Regions from separate parts of the Pseudarthrobacter sp. NIBRBAC000502771 genome, predicted to be linked through region 1. Evidence: predicted binding sites of a transcription regulator. Region 1 holds the regulator's gene; each other region holds the start of a gene.
The links. Region 1 encodes Rex, which represses fermentation and respiration genes when NADH is low (regulators of the CRP and FNR family bind a similar motif). Its sites were predicted from a motif close to CTTGTGAANNNNTTCACAAG; they were not measured.

Region 1 (7,217 bases):
GGCCTCCGCACGGCCCGGCAGTTCCTTCAGCAGGTCACCGCGCTGGGCCTGCCTACTGCCACTGAATTCCTGGAGCCGATCAGCCCCCAGTACATGGCGGACCTGATCTCGTGGGGCGCCATCGGTGCGCGTACCACGGAGAGCCAGATCCACCGGCAGCTGGCGTCCGGGCTTTCCATGCCCATCGGGTTCAAGAACGGGACCGACGGCGGCCTGCAGGTTGCCATCGATGCCTGCGGTGCCGCCGCGGCGGCGCAGGCGTTCCTGGGGATCGACGGCGAGGGCCGGGCAGCGCTGGTGGCAACGGCAGGAAACCCCGACACCCACGTCATCCTCCGCGGTGGCCGGAAGGGGCCCAACTACTCCGCGGCCGAGGTGGAACGGGCCTCCACCGAATTGGCAGGCAAGGGGCTCAATCCCCGCCTGATCGTTGACGCCAGCCACGCCAACAGCGGCAAGAGCCACCACCGGCAGGCGGAGGTCGCGCTGGAGATCGGTGCCCAGCTTGAAGAGGGGGGAGTGGCAGCCCGGGCCGTTGCCGGCGTCATGCTGGAAAGCTTCCTGGTGGGCGGAGCCCAGAACCTGGACGTTGCAGAGCACGCGGCGGGGCGGTCCACGCTGGTCTACGGCCAGAGCGTGACGGACGCCTGCATGGACTGGGATGTCTCGGCTTCGGTCCTGGAGCAGCTGGCTTCGTCGGCGCGGAAGCGGCGGCAGCAAAATTAGGGGGCGAAATAGGGGAGGCCACTACTTTCACATCTGCCACATGAACATCTAGAGTATCTTCTTAGGTGGTTGGTGGATGGCTCAGCATCGGAACACCGCATTGGCACGTACCTGGGGTCACTGTTGTCCATCCGTCAGCAAAGGAAAATAGGGAAATGTCGGCAGAACAGAACTTCTCCAACGCGAAGTTCCTGACCGTGGCTGAAGTGGCCGAGGTCATGCGCGTCTCCAAAATGACTGTTTACCGCCTGGTCCACTCCGGCGAAATGCCCGCGGTGCGCTTCGGCCGCTCCTACCGGGTCCCCGAAAACGCCGTCGAACAGTACCTTAAGGGCGCTGTTGTGGACGGCCACAGCGAGACCGCCTGAGGCGGCCTGTCCTGAGCCGCTCCCGATAAGCGGTACCCTGTTAAGGAACGTTTTACGTCATTGTAAGAATCTGTCAGTTGTTCAGTTCGTAGCTTTGTCCACGGACATTTCCCATCAGGCAGGTACTGCATCTAGTTTGTAAGGAACTTTCGTGGGTTCAGTTATCAAGAAGCGTCGCAAGCGTATGGCCAAGAAGAAGCACCGCAAGCTGCTTCGCAAGACTCGTCACCAGCGCCGCAACAAGAAGTAGCAATACTTCGAACAGCGTGAAGATGCCCGTCGCCCTCCAAGGCGGCGGGCATTTTTTTGGCTACGCCCGGGGGCCGCGGATGCGGGCGAAGCCTTTCCAGAGGCCGTAGATGGCGCCGCCGAACGTTGCTGCCTTGAGGCCAAGGGTGGCGGCGCGGCGGCCGGCGCGGAAATCGTAGACCGGCCAGTTCCGGTCGCGGGCGTGGCGGCGGAGCTTGGCGTCCGGGTTGATGGCAACCGGGTGGCCTACCAGCGAGAGCAGTGGAACGTCGTTGTAGGAATCGCTGTACGCCCAGCAGCGCTTGAGGTCCAGGTCCTCCTGGTCCGCGATGGCCTGCACGGCTACCGCCTTGGCCGAACCGTGGAGGATGTCTCCCACCAGGCGTCCGGTGTACATACCGTCCGACACTTCCCCCACCGTGCCCAAGGCCCCCGTCAGCCCCAGCCGGGTGGAGATCACCGTGGCCACTTCGATGGGCGTGGCCGTTACCAGCCAGACGCGGCGGCCCACCCGGAGGTGCTGTTCAGCCAACGCCTTGGCACCTGGCCAGATCCGCGACGCGATCATCTCGTCGTAGACCTCTTCGCCCAGCGCCTTGATGTCGTCAACGGTGATGCCGGCGGCGAGGGTCAGGGCCGAATCGCGGACCGCATGGACGTCGTCGATGTTTTCCCCGCGCGCCACGAACTTGAACTGCTTCCACGCGAACCCGGCAGCCTCAGTGAGCGTAAACGCCCCCCGCTGGTGCATCTTGCGGGCCACATGGAAGAGGCTGGCACCGCGCATCAAGGTATTGTCCACGTCGAAAAACGCCGCCTCACCGGGCTGCGGGGCAGCAACCGGCCGTGTAACGACGGCAACGTATTTCTCCTCGGGCATGGACTTGAGTCTAGTCAATCCACATGGCCGGCGCGGTCGGCGTCAACTGCACGGCGCGAACGGCGATACCGTTAAGCCATGGCTACCCCCCGCGTCGTCCTGGTCACCAAAGCTGAGTGCCACCTCTGCGAAGAGGCGCGCGACGCCGTCGGCCGGGTCACTTCCGCGTTGGGCCTTGAATGGCGCGAAGAGCTGGTGGACAACCAGCCCGAACTGCGCGAGCGCTACGCAGAAGAGATTCCCGTGGTCCTGGTGGACGGGGTGCAGCGCGACTTTTGGAAAATCGACGAAGCCCGGCTGGAACGCGTCCTGCGGCGCGCCATGGCCAAGTAGGGGGATGCGAATGACGTCCTTGGATTCAACCCCCCAGCCTGTGCCGGACGTGCCGGATGCCGCGGGCTCACCGGCCAAGCAGATTCCTCCCGCCGCCGTGGCCCGGTTGACGCTATACCTGCGTGCCCTGAATACGCTGCTGGCCGAGGGGGTTGAGCGTGTTTCGTCGGAATCGCTCGCGGAAGCCTCCGGCGTCAGTTCCTCCACGCTGCGCAAGGACCTGTCCCATGTGGGGTCCTACGGGACCAGGGGAGTGGGCTATGAGGTGCAGTACCTGAGCCGCCACATCGCTGCGGCCCTGGGGCTGACCCATGACTGGAAAGTGGCCATCGTCGGAGCCGGAAACCTGGGCAAAGCACTGGCGCGCTACGGCGGCTTCGAATCGCGGGGCTTCGACGTGGTGGCCATTTTCGACGCGGACCAGATGGTGGTGGGCAACGAGGTGGGATGGCTGCGGGTCAGCGACGTGGCAGACCTCGAGACCGTCCTCCACCGCACCGGGGCCAACATGGTGGTGCTGGCACTTCCCGCCGCGGTGGCCCAGGGCATCTGCGACCGGGTGGTGGCGGCCGGTGTGCACAGCGTGCTCAGCTTCGCTCCCGTCATGCTGCAGGTCCCTGAAGGAGTGAACCTCCGCAAAGTGGACATGGCCACCGAGCTCCAGATCCTGGCCTATCACGCCCAACGGGCGCAGGCGCCGGGACAGCCGGCCTGAGCCCAGGTTTAAAAGCGGTGGCCCGGGATGCTGGACATCCCGGGCCACCGCTGCGTTCTGCCGTAGGCGTTACCGCCCGTAAGGGTTGCCGAAGCCGCCGGAATAGGGGTTGGCGAACGGCTGCTGTTTCCGGAAGTACGGGGCAGCGGCCGGGAGGTAGAGCAGGACAATGGCGGCGATGCCCAGGACCGTCCCGAGCGTTCCGAAGGTGGGGACCCCGAACAGGCCCAAAACGGAGAGCGCTGCAAACACGGTTCCGAGGATGCGTGCCCAGTTTTTGCCCTTGCGGACAAAGAATGCCACCAGCAGGTAGAGCGCGACGCCGATGATCGCGAAGACCACCAGCGTGCCGGCGATGACGCTCTTGATGTCGTCATACGTAACGGCCGCTCCGCTGGCTTTCACCTGCTGCTCAAAAGCCTGACGGAACTGTGGGTCATCGAGCTGGGTGAGGCCGGCGAGCACGGAAACGACAAAGATCACCGCGGACGCGATCAGCAGCCAGAACGAGATGTTCACCAGTTGCGGGATGCCGTTGCTTCCCGCCGGCTGGGGCTGCTCCGAGGGGTATTGGCCGTACGGGGACTGGCCATAGGGCGACTGCCCGTACTGGGGAGCATTCTGGCCATATGGGGAACCGTACTGCGGCGCATTCTGGCCGTACTGCGGTGCTGCCGGGGGCTGCGAGCCGTATTGGGGCTGGTTCTGGCCGTACTGCGGTGCGTTCTGGCCGTACTGGGGCGCGTTTTGGCCGTAGCGCGGCTGCTCGGGTCCGGGCTGCTGGCTGCCGGACTGGTCATTGCCGGAATAGGGGTCTTGGGGCGCGGGAGGCGGGACGGGAGGAGTACTCATGGGCGTTCCTTCTGCAGGTCGGGATCCAGGTGGGCTGCCGGGATTCGGTCCTCAGCCTTCCCCCCAGCATGGCTTAGCTCCACCGTACCCCCGGCGGCGGAGATGTGGGTGATGCGGGCGGTATTCACGCACAGAACTGTGACCTGGAACGGCGCCTTTAAACAGCGCACCCCGGCGCCGGGCCGGGAAAGGCCTGGTGCCGGGGTGCGCCGGATGGGGAAGTTATGCTGCGGGGGCGATGAAGGCAAGTTCCAGGTTGATGGCAACCTTGTCGCTGACCAGGACGCCGCCGGCTTCGAGGACGGCGTTCCAGGTCAGGCCGAAGTCCTTGCGGCTGATGGTGGTCTCGGCGGTCAGGCCGGCGCGGGTGTTGCCGAACGGATCGACGGCCACGCCGTGGAGCTCGGTCTCGAGGGCCACGGGGCGGGTGACACCCTTGATGGTGAGGTCGCCCTGGAGCTCGTAGGCGTCGCCCTTGGGGACGATCGCGTTGGAAACGAAGGAGATCTCCGGAAACTTCTCGACGTCGAAGAAGTCTTCGCCGCGGACGTGGCCGTCGCGGTTGGCGTCGCCGGAGTCGAAGCTGGCGGTCTTGATGGTGGCGTTGACCTTGGAGTCGGCCACGTTCTCGGCGAGGCTCAGGGTGGCCTCGGCTTCCTTGAACTGGCCGCGGACCTTGCTGATGCCGGCGTGCCGGACGGTGAAGCCGATCTCGCTGTGGGAGTTGTCCAGGGTCCAGGTGCCGGTGGTGACGTCTGCGGGAAGTGCCATGATGTTGCTCCTTGGTGTGAATGCCTGCTGTGGTCCTGCGGTTGAATCTTCATCGGTTGAAGCCTCAACTATCTTGCTGCATCCAGTATAAACATGCGTTTGCATGTTTTGTTCCCGCTTTCGGAACATTTCTTCAGAAACTTAAGTTCTACTCTTTGTAGAAAGCGCGTCCCGGAGATTTCGGATCGCACGCCATCTTTGAGAAACTGGTAAACATGCCCCAAGCCACTGTCCATCTGCTCCGCCACGGCGAGGTCCACAATCCCGACGGCGTTCTCTATGGACGGCTCCCGGAATTCCACCTCTCCGAGCTGGGGCAGGAGATGGCCCGGACCCTGGCCGAGCACTTCCGGCAGCGCGCCGAGCGCGGCGCCCGGATTACCTACCTGGCCGCCTCACCGCTTGACCGTGCGCAGGAAACCGCGCGGCCGACGTCGGAAGCGCTGCGCCTGCAGATCCACACCGACCAGCGCATCATAGAAGCGGAAAACTACTTTGAGGGCATGAAGGTCACCAAGGCTGAACTCCGCCGGCCAAAGCACTGGCCTCGCCTGGTCAACCCGTTGCGCCCGTCGTGGGGCGAACCGTACAAGGAGCAGGCGGCAAGAGTGGCGGCTGCGGTGCAGGACGCACGGCTGCGCGCCATCGAACTGGCCGGCGGCGACTTTGGTGCCGCTGGCCCCGAGGCCATCCTCGTCAGCCACCAGCTTCCAATCTGGGCGGCACGGCTGAGTGCGGAGGGCCGGCCGCTGTGGCACGACCCGCGCAAGCGCGAGTGCACCCTGACATCCCTTACGTCCCTGGTTTTCGACGACGACGGCTCGCTTTTGCGGGTCGAGTACAGCGAGCCTGCGGCGTCCCTTCTTCCCGGTGCCGCCAGCACCCCTGGAGCCTAGCAGTGAGCAACAACAACCTTCCCTCGCGCCGGAGCCTGCTCTCGGCAGGCGGCATGGCCCTGACCGCGCTGACCCTTGGCCTGTCCGGCTGCGCCCAGGAGGATGCCCTGGCCAAGCAGGCCAAGGCCGGTGACAACAAGAACTATGTTGCCGGCGACGGCTCCGTAACCGAGTTCGCCGCCGGGGACCGCAAGGAAGCCGTGCAGATCCAGGGAGCGCTTTTCAGCGGCGCCGCCGTGACCCCCGCAGACTTCCAGGGCAAGGTCAGCGTCCTGAACTTCTGGTTCGCCGCCTGCGCGCCGTGCCGCGTGGAGGCGCCGCTCCTGGAGGAGCTGCACCAGGAGTTCAAGGACCAGGGCGTGCAGTTCTTCGGCGTCAACCTCCGGGACGAGAAGCCCACGGCCGAAGCGTTCGAGAAGACCTTCAACCTGACCTACCCCAGCTTTGACGACAAGGACGGCAGCGTCCTGCTCTCCGTGTCGGGCCTGGTCCCGCCCGGCGCCGTACCCACCACGCTGGTGCTGGACAAGCAGGGCCGCGTGGCCTCCCGCGTCCTCGGGGAAATCGAGAAGGGCACCCTGAAAGCCCTCATCACCGCCGCCGTGGCGGAATAGGGACGGGCCGGGACCGTGAACAGCCCCTTCGCCGAAGCCATCCTCAGCGGCTCCCTCCTGCTCGCCATTCCGGTGGCCCTGCTGGCAGGACTGGTGTCCTTCCTTTCGCCGTGCGTCCTTCCCCTGGTTCCCGGATACCTGGGCTACGTGACCGGCCTGAGCGGCGTGGACCTGCAGAAGCAGAAACGCGGGCGGATGCTTGCGGGCATTGGATTGTTCGTCCTGGGCTTCTCCGTGATCTTCGTCCTGCTGGGCGGTGCATTCGGCCAGCTGGGCACGCTGATTACGGGCAGCCAAAATGCCTGGATCACCCAGCTCCTGGGCGTCCTGGTCATCATCATGGGGATCGTCTTCATGGGCGGTTTCAGCTGGCTGCAGCGTGACGCGAAGATCCACGCCAAGCCGCCCGCCGGGCTCTGGGGAGCGCCACTGCTGGGCCTGACCTTCGGCCTGGGCTGGGCCCCGTGCATCGGCCCCACCTACTCCGCCGTGCAGCTGCTCAGCCTCTCCGGCGGATCCTCTGCGGCCAAGGGTGCTTTCCTGGCCTTTGTCTACAGCCTGGGACTTGGCATCCCGTTCCTGCTGATCGCCGTGGCCCTGCGCCGGGGGATGGGCGTCATGGCGTTCTTCCGCAAGCACCGCGTGGCCATCCAGCGGACCGGCGGCGGGATCCTGGTGGTGCTCGGGATTTTGATGGCCACCGGGGTGTGGGGTGCCTGGGTGACCGGGCTGCAGTACTGGTTCCAAACCGACGTGAAGTTGCCGATCTGATGAGCGAGCGTGTGAACGTAAAGAAGAAGCAATCCGCCCCTG
Region 2 (7,217 bases), 1.7 Mb from region 1:
CCGCTACCGGCGCAATAGTGTGCTTAACCAGACACTGGGCCGGTTTCTGCCGTTGTTCCTGCGTGCTCCGAGCGGGCGTGGCCGGCTCCGATGGACACCCCGCTCAAGGCCGGCAGCCAGCCCCAGCGGGTGGCGTCGGCCATGGCACCGGCAGCGTCCGTTTCGGAGTCGAAGGTGACGGAGTCCAGCAGCCAGTCGCGGAGGCGGATGAGCAAGGTAGCGGTCATGCCTGAAAACTACGCAGCTATTGTTGTGGCCACGTTTCGCGCGGGTCTCCCGCTGATTAATTCGGCGCCGGCCACGCTACGGGGCGGGCGGCGCCGTACTTCTGCGCACGATGAGCTCAGGCTCCACCACCAGGGTCCGCGGCCCGTCCCCGCCGTGGAAAGCGGTGAGCATCATGTCCATGCACCGCCGGCCCAGTTCTTCGAAGTCCTGGCGGACCACCGTCAGAGGCGGACTGAAGTAGCCGGCCTCCGGCTGGTCGTCGAAGCCCACCACTGAGACATCCTGCGGCACCCTGATGCCCGCCTCGTCCAGGGCACGCAGGACCCCAAGGGCCATCTGGTCGTTGCCGACGAAAAGGGCAGTGGCGCGGCGGCCGGCGGCCAGCCGCCGGCCGATCTCGTATCCGCTGCCCGCGCTCCAGTCACCCTCGGTGACCAGGTCTGCCGCGAGCCCGGCGGAGCAGAGGGCTGCCCGCCAGCCCTCGGCGCGGGCTACGGCGTCGATCCAGTCCTGCGGCCCCGCAACGTGTCCAATCCGGACGTGCCCCTGGGCGATGAGATGTTCCACCGCCAGTTCGGCGCCGCGCCGCTGGTCCACCTTGACCCCGCCCACGGTGTCATTGCCGTCAGGTCCCACGGCCACCACCGGCACTCCGATGGGCAGTTCCGCCAGGGCAGCCAGCGTTTCCAGGTGCGGGACGATGACCACGATTCCGTCCACCGACTGGTCCAGGAAGTGCCGGACGGCGTCCAGGATCGCGTCCCGGGTGACCTCGCGCAGCGCCGCGACGCTGACGAAGTAGCCGGCATCCCGCGCAGCCCGTTCCACCCCGAGCAGGGTATTGGCCGGGCCGTACTGCGAAAGCTCGCTGCCCAGGACGCCGATGACCTGCGAGCGCCGGGTGACCAGGCTTCGGGCGGCAGAGTTGCGGCGGTAGCCGAGTTCCGCGATCGCAACTTCCACCTTCCGGCGGGTGCCGGGACTCACGTTGGGGTGGTTGTTGACCACCCGTGAGACGGTCTGGTGCGATACCCCGGCACGTGCCGCCACATCCTCGAGCCTGGGCAGCCGCCGCGGGACGCTGTCCGTCACGGGGTTCCCGTCCCTGGCCGCCGCCGGGACCTTTGCCACCGGATCAGATCCCGCCGGCCAGTTTGTAGTAGGCGGCGTTCCAGTTCAGGTCCTTCTTGAACTGGCGGATGGTGGTGCCTTCGTCGATAGTAAGGAGTTCGGTCTTGGCGATCTCGGCGAAGTCCTCGAAAACGTCCATGCCCACCTGGGTGGAGAGCACGGTGTGGTGGGCTGCGCCGGCCGTGAGCCAGGCGGCGGCGGAGGTAGCGAAGTCGGGCTTCGGCTGCCAGAGAGCGCGGGCCACGGGGAGGTTGGGCAGCGGCTGGTCGAGCGGGACGACGTCGACGGCGTTGGCCACCAGGCGGAACCGGTCCCGCATGTCGGACAGGGCGACGACGACGCCCGCGGAGGCGTCGGCGTCGAACACCAGGCGGACCGGGTCTTCCTTGCCGCCGATGCCCAGCGGGTGGATTTCCAGGCGCGGCTTTGCTGCCGTCAGGGAAGGGCAAACTTCCAGCATGTGGGCGCCCAGGATCTTCTCGGACCCGGGCTCCAGGTGGTACGTGTAGTCCTCCATGAGGGACGCGCCGCCGGGCAGGCCCGCGCCCATCACCTTCGCGGCGCGCACCAGGATGGCGGTCTTCCAGTCGCCTTCGGCGCCGAACCCGTAACCGGCGGCCATGAGCCGTTGCACGGCGAGCCCGGGCAGCTGGCGGAGGGCACCGAGGTCCTCGAAGGACGTGGTGAACGCGGCCGAACCATTGGCTTCGAGGAAGCTGCGCAGGCCCAGTTCGATCCGGGCGCCGTACCGCAGCGATTCGTGCCGGGCCGCGCCTGCGCGGAGCTCCGGCACCACATCGTAAAGGTCCTCATACTCGGCCACCAGGGCGTCGACGTCGGCCTCCGCCGCGCCGTGGACGGCGTCCGCGAGTTCGTTGACGGACCAGGTGTTCACCGCAACGCCGAACCGCAGCTCGGCCTCGGTCTTGTCGCCTTCGGTGACGGCGACGTTGCGCATGTTGTCGCCAAAGCGGGTGAGCTTCAGGGTGCGGACGGCTGCCCAGCCAGCGGCGGCGCGCTGCCAGGATCCCACCTGGCGGGCGACCTCGGGGTTGGAGACATGCCCGACAACGGTCTTCCGGGCAATGCCCAGGCGGGACTGGATGTACCCGAACTCGCGGTCACCGTGTGCTGCCTGGTTCAGGTTCATGAAGTCGAAGTCGATGTCCGCCCAGGGCAGGTCCCGGTTGGCCTGGGTGTGCAGGTGCAGCAGGGGCTTCCGCAGGAGGTCCAGGCCCTGGATCCACATCTTGGCGGGGCTGAAGGTGTGCATCCAGGCCGTCACGCCGATAACCGAGTCATCGGCGTTCGCCTCCAGCGCGGTGCGGCGGATGGCATCCGAGTCGGTGAGCACCGGCTTCCAGACGATCCGCACGGGCACCGCGGAGGAGGCGTTGAGCTGGTTGGCGATCTCCTGCGACTGCGCGGCCACCTGCTTGAGGACTTCCTCGCCGTAGAGGTGCTGGCTGCCGGTGAGGAACCAGACTTCGTAGCCGTCGAGGGAAGTGGTTGCAGCGGTACTCATGATTCTCCTGGAAAGATTTTCTGGCCGGTTGGTGGCCGGTGCGTGTTATTGGCCGTAGACGTTCTGGTAGCGGGCATAAAGGGAGTCGATGTGGGCCTGGTCGATGGGAAGCGGCTCGCCCAGCTGCCGGGAAATGTGCACGGTGCGCGCCACTTCCTCGCACATGACGGCGGCCTTGACGGCGGCGCGGGCATCCTTGCCGATGGTGAAGGGGCCGTGGTTCTGCATCAGGACGGCCGGGGACGTGGAATTCTTCAGGGTCTCCACGATCCCGTGGCCAATCGAGTCGTCACCGATCAGGGCGAAGGGTCCCACCGGGATGGAACCGCCGAACTCGTCCCCCATCATGGTGAGCACGCAGGGGATGGCCTCGCCCCGGGCAGCCCAGGCGGTGGCGTACGTTGAGTGCGTATGCACCACCCCGCCCACCTCCGGCATGTGCCGGTACACGTACGCGTGCGCGGCGGTGTCCGACGAGGGCGACAGCGCGGGATTGCCCCAGTCCACCGTGCCGCTGCCGCCAACATTGGTGCCCCTGACCGGGGTGCCGTACAGGTCCGTCACGATCATCTGTTCCGGGGTCAGGTCCTGGTAGGCGACCCCGGAGGGCTTGATGACCATGAGGTCGGTGCCCGGCACCCGGGCGGAAACGTTGCCTGCGGTCCACACCACCAGTTCGTAGCGGGTCAGCTCGGCGTGCAGGGCGCACACCTCCGTCCGGATCCGGGCGATGGTTTCCAGGAGGCCGGTTCCGGCGCCTGTTCCGGCGGTCATGCGGACACCCCCACGGTTGCTTTGGCGGCGACGCCTGCTCCGGGCCGGGCCGCCTGGGCGGCCTTGCGCTGGATGGCCTTGAGCCGGTGCATGACATCGTTGCTGCCCCGGCCGAAGTAGTCGTGCAGGGTGCGGTACTCCTGGAACAGCTCGTCGTAGGCGGCCGCGTTTTCCGGGATTGGGGTGTAGACCTCGCCGGGCTCGGCGCCCATGGCCGCGGCGGCTTCGCGGATGTCCGCGTATGCTCCCGCTGCGACGGCGGCGTGGATAGCAGAACCCAGTGCCGGTCCCTGTTCCGAGCCGATGGTGGACAGAGGCAGGCCGGTGGCATCGGCGTAGATCTGCATCAGGAGCCGGTTCTTCAGCAGCCCGCCGGCAACGATGAATTCCTTGACCGGGACTCCGGCGTCGCGGAAGGCGTCCACGATGGTGCGGGTTCCAAAGGCCGTGGCTTCCAGGAGGGCGCGGTAGGTGTCCTCGGGCCTGGTGGCCAGGGTTTGGCCCACCACCATGCCGGATAGCTCGTGATCCACCAGGACCGAGCGGTTTCCCGAATGCCAGTCGAGCGCGATCAGGCCGTGCTCCCCGATGGCCTGGCGGGAAGCCAGTTCGGTCAGGTACTCGTGGATCCCCAGCCCGGCGTCCTTGGCGGCCTGGTGGTATTCGGGCGGGACGCCGTGCCTGGTGAACCAGCCAAAGATGTCCCCCACCCCTGACTGTCCTGCCTCGTAGCCCCACAGGCCCGGAACGATTCCACCGTCCACGGCGCCGCACATGCCCGGCACTTCCCGCAGTTCGCTGCCGTTCATGACGTGGCAGGTGGAGGTGCCCATGATCGCCACCAGCTGGCCGGGCTCCACGGCCTTCGCGGCCGGGGCGGTGACGTGGGCGTCAACGTTTCCCACGGCCACCGCGATGCCCTCCGGCAACCCGGTCCAGGCGGCGGCCTCCGCCGTCAGGGTGCCGGCGGCATCACCCAGCCGGCCGATGGTGTGCTCCAGCTTGGAGCTGACAAAATCCTTGAAGTCAGGGTTGAGGGCGGCCAGGAACTCTTCAGACGGATACCGGCCGTCCTGGTAGATGCCCTTATAACCGGCAGTGCAGGCGTTGCGGACATACCGGCCGCAGAGCTGCCAGACGATCCAGTCCGCCGCCTCCACCCAGTGGTCCATGGCGGCGTAGGCCTCCGGATCCTCCTCCAGCAGCTGCAGTCCCTTGGCGAACTCCCATTCGGAGGAGATCAGTCCTCCGTAGCGGGGAAGCCAGTCTTCGCCGCGTTCGGCGGCGAGCCGGTTGATCCGGTCGGCCTGGCCCTGCGCAGCATGGTGGCGCCAGAGCTTTACATAGGCGTGCGGACGGTTCGCGAAGCCGGGCAGTTCGTTGAGGGGCGTGCCGTCCGACTTAACCGGAACCATGGTGCAGGCAGTGAAATCCGTGGCAATACCGACGACGGCCGCCGGGTCGATCCCGGCGTCGGCCACCGCTGCCGGGACGGCAGTGCGAAGAACCTCCCGGTAGTCATTGGGCACCTGAAGCGCCCACTCCCCAGGAAGCCGGGCCCCGTCGTCGCCCGCTGTATCCCGGGGCAGGACGTCGGTGACCACGGCATGCGGATACGCATGGACCGCGCTGCCGAGCTCCTTCCCGTCGCGGACACGCACCACCACGGCGCGGCCTGAAAGGGTTCCGTAATCCACGCCGATGACGCAGTGGTCATGGCTGGGCTCGGAGCTGGACGTGGTCAGCGCATCTGGCATGGGGGTTGCCTCCGTCCGGGAGGCATGGGCCTCATTACCGGGTTTGTAGGGGTCAGGGTGGAGCTACGTGCTGCAGCTAGTGTGAACGCTAACAAACTGGAAGTCAATGAGCTGGAAAGTTTTCGGGGATTCCGGCTGGACACTCTTGTTAGCGTTCACAAATCAGTCTATATTGAACCGACACATCAACAATGTGGCCAGGACCAGGGAGCATAGGTGCTGCCTGGTCCACCAACGCTTCGTGGCAGTGCTGCCGCGGAAGGAGAAAATGGTGAGAATCAAGAAACTGATGGGCGCGGTGGCCCTCGTCGTCGCCCTGACGGTGGGCGCCACCGGTTGTGGCTCCCGCGGCGGGGCCAGCGAATCCAGCGGTGCCGCGAAGCCCAGCGATTCACTGGTAGGCATCTCGATGCCGACGCAGACTTCCGAACGGTGGATCGCCGACGGCGCCAACGTGGAAAAGTCCCTGAAGGACCTCGGCTACAAGACAGACCTCCAGTTCGCCAATGACGACATCCCCACCCAGGTCTCGCAGATCGAGAACATGCTGACCAAGGGCGCCAAGGCCCTGATCATTGCCGCCATTGACGGCACCACCCTGACCGACGTCCTGGCCAAGGCCAAGGAGCAGAACGTCAAAGTGATCGCATACGACCGCCTCATCAACGGCACGCCGAACGTCGACTACTACACCACGTTCGACAACTACACTGTGGGCGTCCAGCAGGCCACTTCGCTGTTGACCGGCCTCGGCCTCGTTGATGCCAGCGGCAAGAAGGTCGACGGCAAGGGCCCGTTCAACATTGAGCTCTTCGCCGGCAGCCCCGACGACAACAACGCCAACTTCTTCTGGACCGGCGCCATGGACACCCTCAAGCCGTACATGGACGCCGGCACCCTGAAGGTCCCCAGCGGCCAGACCAAGTTCGAACAGGCCGCCATTCTTCGCTGGCAGGCCCCCGTGGCCCAGAAGCGCATGGAGGACATCATCACCTCCGCCTACAGCTCAGGCACCAAGCTGAACGGCGTCCTGTCCCCGTATGACGGCCTGTCCATCGGCATCATCTCGGCCCTCACCAGCACCGGCGGCTACGCCAAGGGCAGCCTCCCGGTTGTTACCGGCCAGGATGCCGAAAAGGGCTCTGTCAAGTCCATCATCGCCGGCGAGCAGTACTCCACCATCTTCAAGGACACCCGCCAGCTCGGCGCGCAGGCCGTCAAGATGGTCGATGCAGTGCTGAAGGGCCAGGAACCGGAGACCAACGACACCAAGACCTACAACAACAAGGTCAAGGTTGTCCCGGCCTTCCTGCTGAAGTCCCTGATCATCACCAAGGACAACTACAAGAAGGAACTGATCGACTCGGGTTACTACAAGGACTCCGACGTCAAGTAGTCAGCGTCCGGAGGCTGTGGCCGGACCTCCATCCGGCCACAGCCCCTCCCGCCGCCTCCTGCAGCAGCAGGACGGCCCAGCTCCGACCAGTCAGTGGGAATTGACCGATGAACACACCCATTCTTCAGATGCGAGGAATCACCAAGACGTTCCCGGGCGTGAAGGCCCTCCAGGACGTCACCCTGGACGTAAACCGCGGCGAGGTCCACGCCATCTGCGGCGAAAACGGTGCCGGCAAATCAACGCTCATGAAAGTGTTGTCCGGCGTCTATCCACACAACTCCTTTGACGGGGAGATCCTCTTCGAAAACGAACCGTGCAACTTCTCCAGCATCTCGGACAGCGAGAAGCGCGGAATCGTCATCATCCACCAGGAACTGGCCCTGAGCCCGTACCTCTCCATCGC
Region 3 (7,217 bases), 490 kb from region 1:
GCTTGAGGACGAAGGTGCAGCCGGCGGCCAGCGCAGGCGCGATCTTCCACGCTGCCTGGAGCAGGGGATAGTTCCACGGCGTGATGAGACCGCAGACGCCCACGGGTTCGTAGACGATCCGGCTGACGACGGCGGCGTCCCCGGCGTCCACCACCCGGCCCGCCTGCTGCCCAGCCAGCCGGCCGAAGTACTCGAAGCAGGCGGCGATGTCGTCCATGTCGATGCGGCTTTCCACCATCCGCTTGCCGGTGTCCAGCGATTCCGCGCGGGCAAACTTTTCCCGTCGCTCCCGCAGCCCGGCGGCGACCTTCAGGAGGAAGGCGCCCCGCTCCGGTGCCGGGACGCTGGACCAGACGCCGGAGTCGAAGGCGGCGCGGGCCGCCGCGATGGCGCGTTCGGCGTCCTCCCGGCCCGCCTCCGAGACGGTGGCCACCAGCTCGCCGTCTGCGGGGTTGCGGATTTCACGGACGGCGCCGGACGCCGCTGGCTCCCATTTGCCGTTGATGAACAGGGAGGAGGCAGGCTTGGTTTCGGTGCTCGGGGCGGCTTCCTGGGCCTGTGTGGCGTAAGTCATAGGAAGGACAGTAGTGCAAGTTGAACAGGTGTTCAATAGATTTCTTGAACACTTGTTCAATGCTTCTTGCGCCGCTACTGTTGCCCTTGGAGTGGGTGCTTCAGGGCCGGAAGGTAACCCGGCCGCCGGCGTTTTCGTCCGGAACCTGTGCGAACGCGATCTGCTCCGTGCGTGCGATGCTCCGCTGGATGGAGGCCTTGTCCACCCCCAGCAGCGCGGTCAGCCACATCCCGTTCTGGATGACCACAATGTCCGAGGCGCGCTCCCTGCATGCCTCCCAGGCCAGCCCTGGCATGGCGCTGGACACCAGGGCCGCGAGCCCGTCGATGTACCGGTCGAACGCGGCCGCGTTGATCTGCGCGTAGTCCTCGTCCGCCTGGGCAAGGGCCCACAGGTGCAGTCGCAGGGACAGGTACCGCGTGGTCAGCAGGTCAGCTCCGGCAACGCGCCGGAGCGCCCGGCGCAGCTGTTCATCCGGGGCCACCGACGGGTCCGGGGCGACGAGTAAAAGGTCATGCTCATCCACGCGGCGCAGGGCGGCACGGATCAGGGTGGTCTTGTCGTCGTAGTAGTAGTTGACCAGGCCCAGCGCCACGCCGGCTTCGCGTGCGACGGCGCGCATGTTCACGCCGGAAATCCCGTGGCGGGACAGCAGGTCCATTGCCGCTTCGAGAATGCGGGCCTGCCTGTCCACTTGTTCGCCGGAAGTCACGGCATTGGTCCCCATCTGGCCAGACTATTGCCTGACGGCCGTGCGCGCACTTCCGGGTCCCGGCCAGCGGGCGGTCAGCACGGTATCAGGGCTGGGCGTGGTCGGCGCGCTCCAGCAGGCGGGACACCCCGTAGCCAATCACCAGGCCCCAGAACGCTGCATGGATGTTGAAGAGGTTCATGCCTGAGATGGTCACCACGAACGTCACCAGCGAACCCAGGGTGAAGCTGGTGGCAAACGCCGTCACGAAGGCCTGCTGAAGGGCCCGCAGCATCGCGATGCCACCCAGCGCCAGGACAAACTCCTTGGGCGCGGCCAGCATCAGCCGGGTCAGGGTGGGGGCAAACGCTGCAAACACCAGGGCCAGCAGGCCGTACGCCACGGCCGCCGTGTATTGGCGCTCCCTCTTCCCGGACGACGTCAACAGGGCGTTGGTGGGACCTGTCACGCAGGCCGAAACGGCGCCGAAACCGGCATTCAGCACCGAAAAGGCGCCGGAGGCAATGGCGAAGGCATTCACGGGCGGACGGTGGCCGGCGGCGCGGAGGACGGCGATGCCCTGGCCGTTCTGGACGAACAGCACGGTGAGGGCCAGGGGAACCACCAGTTCAAGCTGGGACGCCCATGTGAATGCAGGGACGGTGAAGACCGGGGTGGCCAGGAGCGGTCCGCCGGGTGGGAGGTTGAACTGCCCGCTGGCCGCCACGGCGACGCAGCCTGCCACCAGGGTGCCCAGGACCGGCGGCAGGTACCTGCCAAGCCTGGGAACTGCGGTAAGGACCAGGAATGCGGCCACCATCGGTGCAGCCACGGCCGGATTGTCCTGGGTGGAGGCAACGATGTCTGTGCCGAATTTCAGGAACACCGCGGCCACCATGGCCATCACGAGCGGCATGGGCACCAGCGCCATGGCTTTGCGCACCACGCCGGTGGCGCCCAGGGCGAGGATCAGCACGCCGGAGGTGAAGAAGGCCCCGACGACTTCGGCGAAGGCCAGGTGCTGAAGCGAAGGTCCCAGGAGTACCGTGCCGGGGATGGACCAGGCGAAACCCAGGGGCTGCCGGTAAATGAGGGACATCAGCAGCGTGGCCGCCCCGCCGGAAAACAGGATGCCAAAAACCCACGACGACAGCTGGCCCTGGGTCAGGCCGCCCGCTGTTCCGACGGCCAGGGTGACGGCGATGGGTCCGGACGCCGCGAAAATGAGCCCGATGGCCCCGTTGGAGACATAGGACAGACCCAGATCGCGAAGAATCCGCCGCGGGCCTGCGGGCCGGACCCCCGGCCGCTCCAGCAGGGGTTCCGGCGCCGGCGGGGCCGGCTCAACAGAGCTTGCGGTCGGATGTTGGCGGGGGTGGCTCATCGGGGCTCCTGGCTGGGGCGGAAAGACCGGAGGCGCTCCGAAGCATCAGCTCCGGAGCGCCTCCGTGTGGGGGTATCTCCCAGTTTGCGTGCTACTTCTTCTGGCCCTGCTTGGCCAGGACGTAGTCATAAACTACTTCCTCGCCCTTTCCGTCGGTACGGGGGCGGGGGTCCAGCATCAGTTCAGGCTTCACTGCCGAGGCGATGTCGTCAGCATTGTGGGGATCGCCGGGGAAGTAGAGCTGCTGGGTGACCGGCTCGTAGCCCGGTGCGGACACCTTGATGTGGATGTGCGCGGGACGCCAGGCGTGCCAGCCCGCGGCGCTGATCAGCTGCCCGCAGGCCCCGTCCGTGGGGATCTGGTAGGGCGCCGGACGCATGGTGTTGATTTCGAACCGGCCGTCGTCCGCGGCCTTGACGGTGGCGCGGAAGAGCCACTCGGGCATGCCCGGGGCGTACTGGGAGTAGAAGCCGGCGGCGTCCGCGTGCCAGATTTCCACCTGGGCACCCTGGATCGGGTTGCCCTCGGTGTCGGTGAACTGGCCGGTGAACCGCAGCGGGGTGCCCTCCTCGTCGTCGCGCATTTCCACGGTGGCGGGCGTCTGGAGTTCCGGGGAACCGGGAACGTAGTAGGGACCCTCGATGGTGCCCACGGTGCCGGGGCGGTCCTGGGAGTTCACGTCCTCAACGGTGTGTTCCAGCCAGACGTCGAGGAACAGCGGCCATTCACCGTCCGTGCCCACCTTGATCAGCCAGGCTTTGAGGGCGTTGTATTCCTCGTAGGTGACCTGGTGTTCGACGACGATGTCGTTGGCGGCCTTGATCAGCGCGCCGGCCAGCAGGCTTACCCGTTCCTTGGGTACATCCACCTGGGCGAGCTTGCCCGATGCGGCGAAGCGTTCGGTTGCCTTGGAGCCTGCTTCGACGGCGGTGCCTTCGTTTTCCGTGCGGCTGTCCGTTGGGGTTTGGGTCATGACGGTGTCCACCTTCTTCATTGAATGGGACAGGAAGGGCTCCTGCTCCCCACGCGGCCTGCGGGGCGGGACGTTCCACCTGCCCTGCTCGGCACCGCGTGATCTCGGTCTCAATCGTAGGCCGCAGATAAGGACGCTACAAATATCAACTAGGCTCCTTTTGAGTCATTATCAGTACATAAAGACACCCTTGGTGGAACCTAGGTATTTGCCTGATGTGAGGCCAATCACGAGCGGCAAGAATTGCTGGACAACGTCCGCCGCCGAAGCCTCTTCCCGAGTGGACCTCCGCCTGTCCGTCCAGCAATCTCCAATGAAGGAGCACGCCATGACCGAGAACCTGATCCATGCCCGCGAGGTCCTTGCCGACGCCGTGATCGACGACCGCGAGAACGGCGTCATCCGGGCCAAGCGCGAGATCTTCACCGACCAGGAGATCTTCGAACTCGAGATGAAGCACATCTTCGAAGGCAACTGGGTGTACCTCGCCCACGAGTCGCAGATCCCCAACGTGGGCGACTACTTCACCACGTATATCGGCCGCACCCCCGTGATGATCACCCGGGACAAGGACGGGAAGCTGAACTGCCTGGTCAACGCCTGTTCGCACCGCGGTGCCATGCTGTGCCGCCGCAAGGCGGACAACCGCACCACCTTCACCTGCCCGTTCCACGGCTGGACCTTCAAGAACTCCGGGGAACTGCTGAAGGTCAAGGACTCACGGAACGCCGGCTACCCCGAGACCTTCAACAAGGAAGGCTCGCACGACCTCACCAAGGTGGCCCGTTTCGAGTCCTACCGCGGCTTCCTGTTCGGCTCGCTGAAGGCTGACGTCCTCCCGCTCGAGGAACACCTTGGCGATGCCACCAAGGTCATCGACTCCATCGTCGACCAGTCGCCCGAAGGCCTGGAAGTCCTGCGCGGCTCGTCCACCTACACCTACGACGGCAACTGGAAGGTCCAGGCCGAGAACGGCGCCGACGGCTACCACGTCACGGCCGTGCACTGGAACTACGCAGCCACCACCGCCCGCCGCAGCGCCGGAGACTCCGCCAACAAGACCAAGGCCATGGACGCCGGCAAGTGGGGCAAGGTCAAGGGCGGCTTCTACTCCTACGACCACGGCCACCTGCTGCTGTGGCAGGAATGGACCAACCCCGAGGACCGTCCGCTCTGGGACCGCCGCGACGAGCTTGTGGCCAAGTACGGCGAGGAGATGGCGAACTTCATGATCAACATCTCGCGCAACCTCTGCCTGTACCCGAACGTGTACATCATGGACCAGTTCTCCTCGCAGATCCGCCACTTCCGGCCGATCTCCGCGGACCAGACCGAGGTGACCATCTACTGCATCGCCCCCAAGGGTGAGTCCCAGGAGAACCGCTCCAAGCGCATCCGCCAATACGAGGACTTCTTCAACGCCACGGGCATGGCCACCCCGGACGACCTCGAGGAATTCCGCTCCTGCAACAAGACCTACTGGGCCACCAGCGCCCCGTGGAACGACATGACGCGCGGCTCCACCCACGAGATCACCGGTCCGGACGAGCAGGCGCAGGCCCTGGGCATGACCCGGGTGATCGCCTCCGGCGTGCGCACCGAAGACGAAGGGCTCTACCCCATCCAGCACGGGTACTGGAAGGAAGTCATGGACCGGGCCCTGGCGGAGGAAGAGGAGCGTTCCGCCCTGGAATCCGTTCCCGTCACCGCCTGAGAGCCCGCCGGAACCAAAGAGAGCGCAGAACCCATGACCAACCTGACCCACACCGCCCCGGTCCTGAAGACCGCGGAGGAGACCGCAACCCTTGAAACGGTCCGGGCGTTCCTGTACCGGGAAGCCCGCCTGCTGGATGACCGCCAGTTCGATGAATGGCTCGAGTGCTACCACCCGGACTCCGAATTCTGGATGCCGGCCTGGGACGTGGACGACCAGCTGACGCAGGACCCCCAGAACGAGATCTCCCTGATCTACTACGACAACCGGGGCGGCATCGAGGACCGGGTATTCCGGATCAAGACCGACAGGTCCTCCGCCACCTCCCTCCCCGAGCCGCGAACGGGCCACAACATCACCGACGTCGAAGTGTTGTCTAACGACGGCAGCAAGGTGGAGGTGCGCTTCAACTGGTTCACCCTGTACTTCCGCTACAACACGACGGACACGTACTTCGGCACCAGCTTCTACACGATCGACCTTTCCGGCCCCCAGCCGGTGATCCTGAAGAAGAAGGTCGTCCTGAAGAACGACTACATCCACCACGTGGTGGACGTCTACATGATCTGACCTCCCGCGCCGGCGCCCGGACTACCCGGGCGCCGCACGGCCTGTCCCATTCCGTGCCCGCCGGGCACGCCAGAACTTTCCCCGGACGCGACGACGCGCCCGCCCAGTCAGGAGGACCCCATGGGCCACAAAGTAGCCCTCAGCTTCGAAGATGGCGTTACCAAAGTCATCAAGGTCGGCGACTATGAGACCGTCATGGACGCGGCTTACAAGGCGCGGATCAACATTCCGTCGGACTGCCGCGACGGCGCGTGCGGCACCTGCAAGGCGTTCTGCGATTCAGGATCCTTCGACCCGGGCGACTTCATCGATGACGCCATGACCGAAGAGGAGCTCGAAAAGGGCTACCTCCTGACGTGCCAGGCCGTCCCGGAGTCGGACCTGGCCATCCAGATCCCGGCCACGTCCGAGTCGGCCAAGACGGCCGCCGCCACCTTCAGCTCCACCATCAAGGAACTCAACCGGCATACCGACACCACGGTCTCTTTCACCCTCGAGGTGGAGAACAGGGACGCCCTGGCGTTCCTGCCGGGCCAGTACGTCAACCTCAAGGTCCCCGGGACCGACGCCGAGCGCTCCTACTCCTTCAGCAGCGGCCCCGAGGTGGACGATGCATCCTTCATGGTCCGCGTGACCCCGCAGGGTGCCATGTCCGAGTACCTGCGCGACCGCGCCGCCGTGGGTGACACCATCAACTTCACCGGCCCGTACGGATCGTTCTTCCTGCGCGAGCCCAAGCGGCCCCTGCTGCTCCTGGCCGGCGGCACCGGCCTGGCCCCGCTCCTGTCCATCCTGGAAAAGCTCGCCGAAAACCCGCCCTCCACCCCGGTCCACCTGATCTACGGGCTCACCCGCGAGGCCGACATCGTGGGCCTGGGCTGGCTGCGCGCCTACGAAGCGAAACTGCCCGGCTTCACCTGGGACTACATCGCCTCCGAGCCCGGCACCTCCGCCCCGCACACCGGCTACGTCACCCAGATCATCGAACCGAAGCACCTCAACGACGGCGACGTGGACATCTACCTCTGTGGCCCGCCGCCCATGGTCAACGCCGTCTCCAAGTGGCTGGACACCGAAGGCATCAAGCCCGCCAACTTCTACTTCGAACGGTTCGCGCCGAAGGAAACCACCGGCGGCGACGCCGAAACGGGTGCCCCGGCTCCGGTTGAGAAAATCCAGGCCGATGGCGACACCATGACCCGCGGCGAGGCCGTGTCCTCGCTGGAGACCGGCAGGCTGGATTTCCGCAAGGAGGACAGCTTCGCCCAGCTGGACGCCCGCATGGGCCTGGAGCTTGCGGTCAGCGAACTG

Region 2: araB (ribulokinase) is a predicted target of Rex. The motif match lies at 5,558-5,577, and genes of this name have one in related genera.
Region 3: benA (benzoate 1,2-dioxygenase large subunit) is a predicted target of Rex. The motif match lies at 3,837-3,856, and genes of this name have one in related genera.

What each region holds. Positions count from the first base shown of each region.
Region 1 covers NZ_CP041187.1:1,898,200-1,905,416, forward strand. The annotation lists gene NIBR502771_RS08825 (3-deoxy-7-phosphoheptulonate synthase) at 1-726, shown strand, start outside; gene NIBR502771_RS08830 (helix-turn-helix domain-containing protein) at 882-1,094, shown strand; gene NIBR502771_RS08835 (30S ribosomal protein bS22) at 1,246-1,344, shown strand; gene NIBR502771_RS08840 (HAD family phosphatase) at 1,405-2,223, opposite strand; gene NIBR502771_RS08845 (glutaredoxin family protein) at 2,302-2,556, shown strand; gene NIBR502771_RS08850 (redox-sensing transcriptional repressor Rex) at 2,567-3,271, shown strand; gene NIBR502771_RS08855 (hypothetical protein) at 3,341-4,123, opposite strand; gene NIBR502771_RS21105 (hypothetical protein) at 4,120-4,251, opposite strand; gene NIBR502771_RS08860 (YceI family protein) at 4,346-4,894, opposite strand; gene NIBR502771_RS08865 (histidine phosphatase family protein) at 5,110-5,790, shown strand; gene NIBR502771_RS08870 (TlpA disulfide reductase family protein) at 5,844-6,404, shown strand; gene NIBR502771_RS08875 (cytochrome c biogenesis CcdA family protein) at 6,420-7,175, shown strand; gene NIBR502771_RS08880 (cytochrome c biogenesis protein ResB) at 7,175-7,217, shown strand, end outside.
Region 2 covers NZ_CP041187.1:209,064-216,280, forward strand. The annotation lists gene NIBR502771_RS00955 (hypothetical protein) at 24-227, opposite strand; gene NIBR502771_RS00960 (LacI family DNA-binding transcriptional regulator) at 304-1,320, opposite strand; gene araA (L-arabinose isomerase) at 1,364-2,884, opposite strand; gene NIBR502771_RS00970 (L-ribulose-5-phosphate 4-epimerase) at 2,930-3,658, opposite strand; gene araB (ribulokinase) at 3,655-5,415, opposite strand; gene chvE (multiple monosaccharide ABC transporter substrate-binding protein) at 5,684-6,811, shown strand; gene mmsA (multiple monosaccharide ABC transporter ATP-binding protein) at 6,919-7,217, shown strand, end outside.
Region 3 covers NZ_CP041187.1:1,403,619-1,410,835, forward strand. The annotation lists gene NIBR502771_RS06605 (aldehyde dehydrogenase family protein) at 1-574, opposite strand, end outside; gene NIBR502771_RS06610 (TetR/AcrR family transcriptional regulator) at 675-1,301, opposite strand; gene NIBR502771_RS06615 (benzoate/H(+) symporter BenE family transporter) at 1,372-2,649, opposite strand; gene catA (catechol 1,2-dioxygenase) at 2,741-3,622, opposite strand; gene benA (benzoate 1,2-dioxygenase large subunit) at 3,951-5,336, shown strand; gene benB (benzoate 1,2-dioxygenase small subunit) at 5,370-5,906, shown strand; gene benC (benzoate 1,2-dioxygenase electron transfer component BenC) at 6,027-7,217, shown strand, end outside.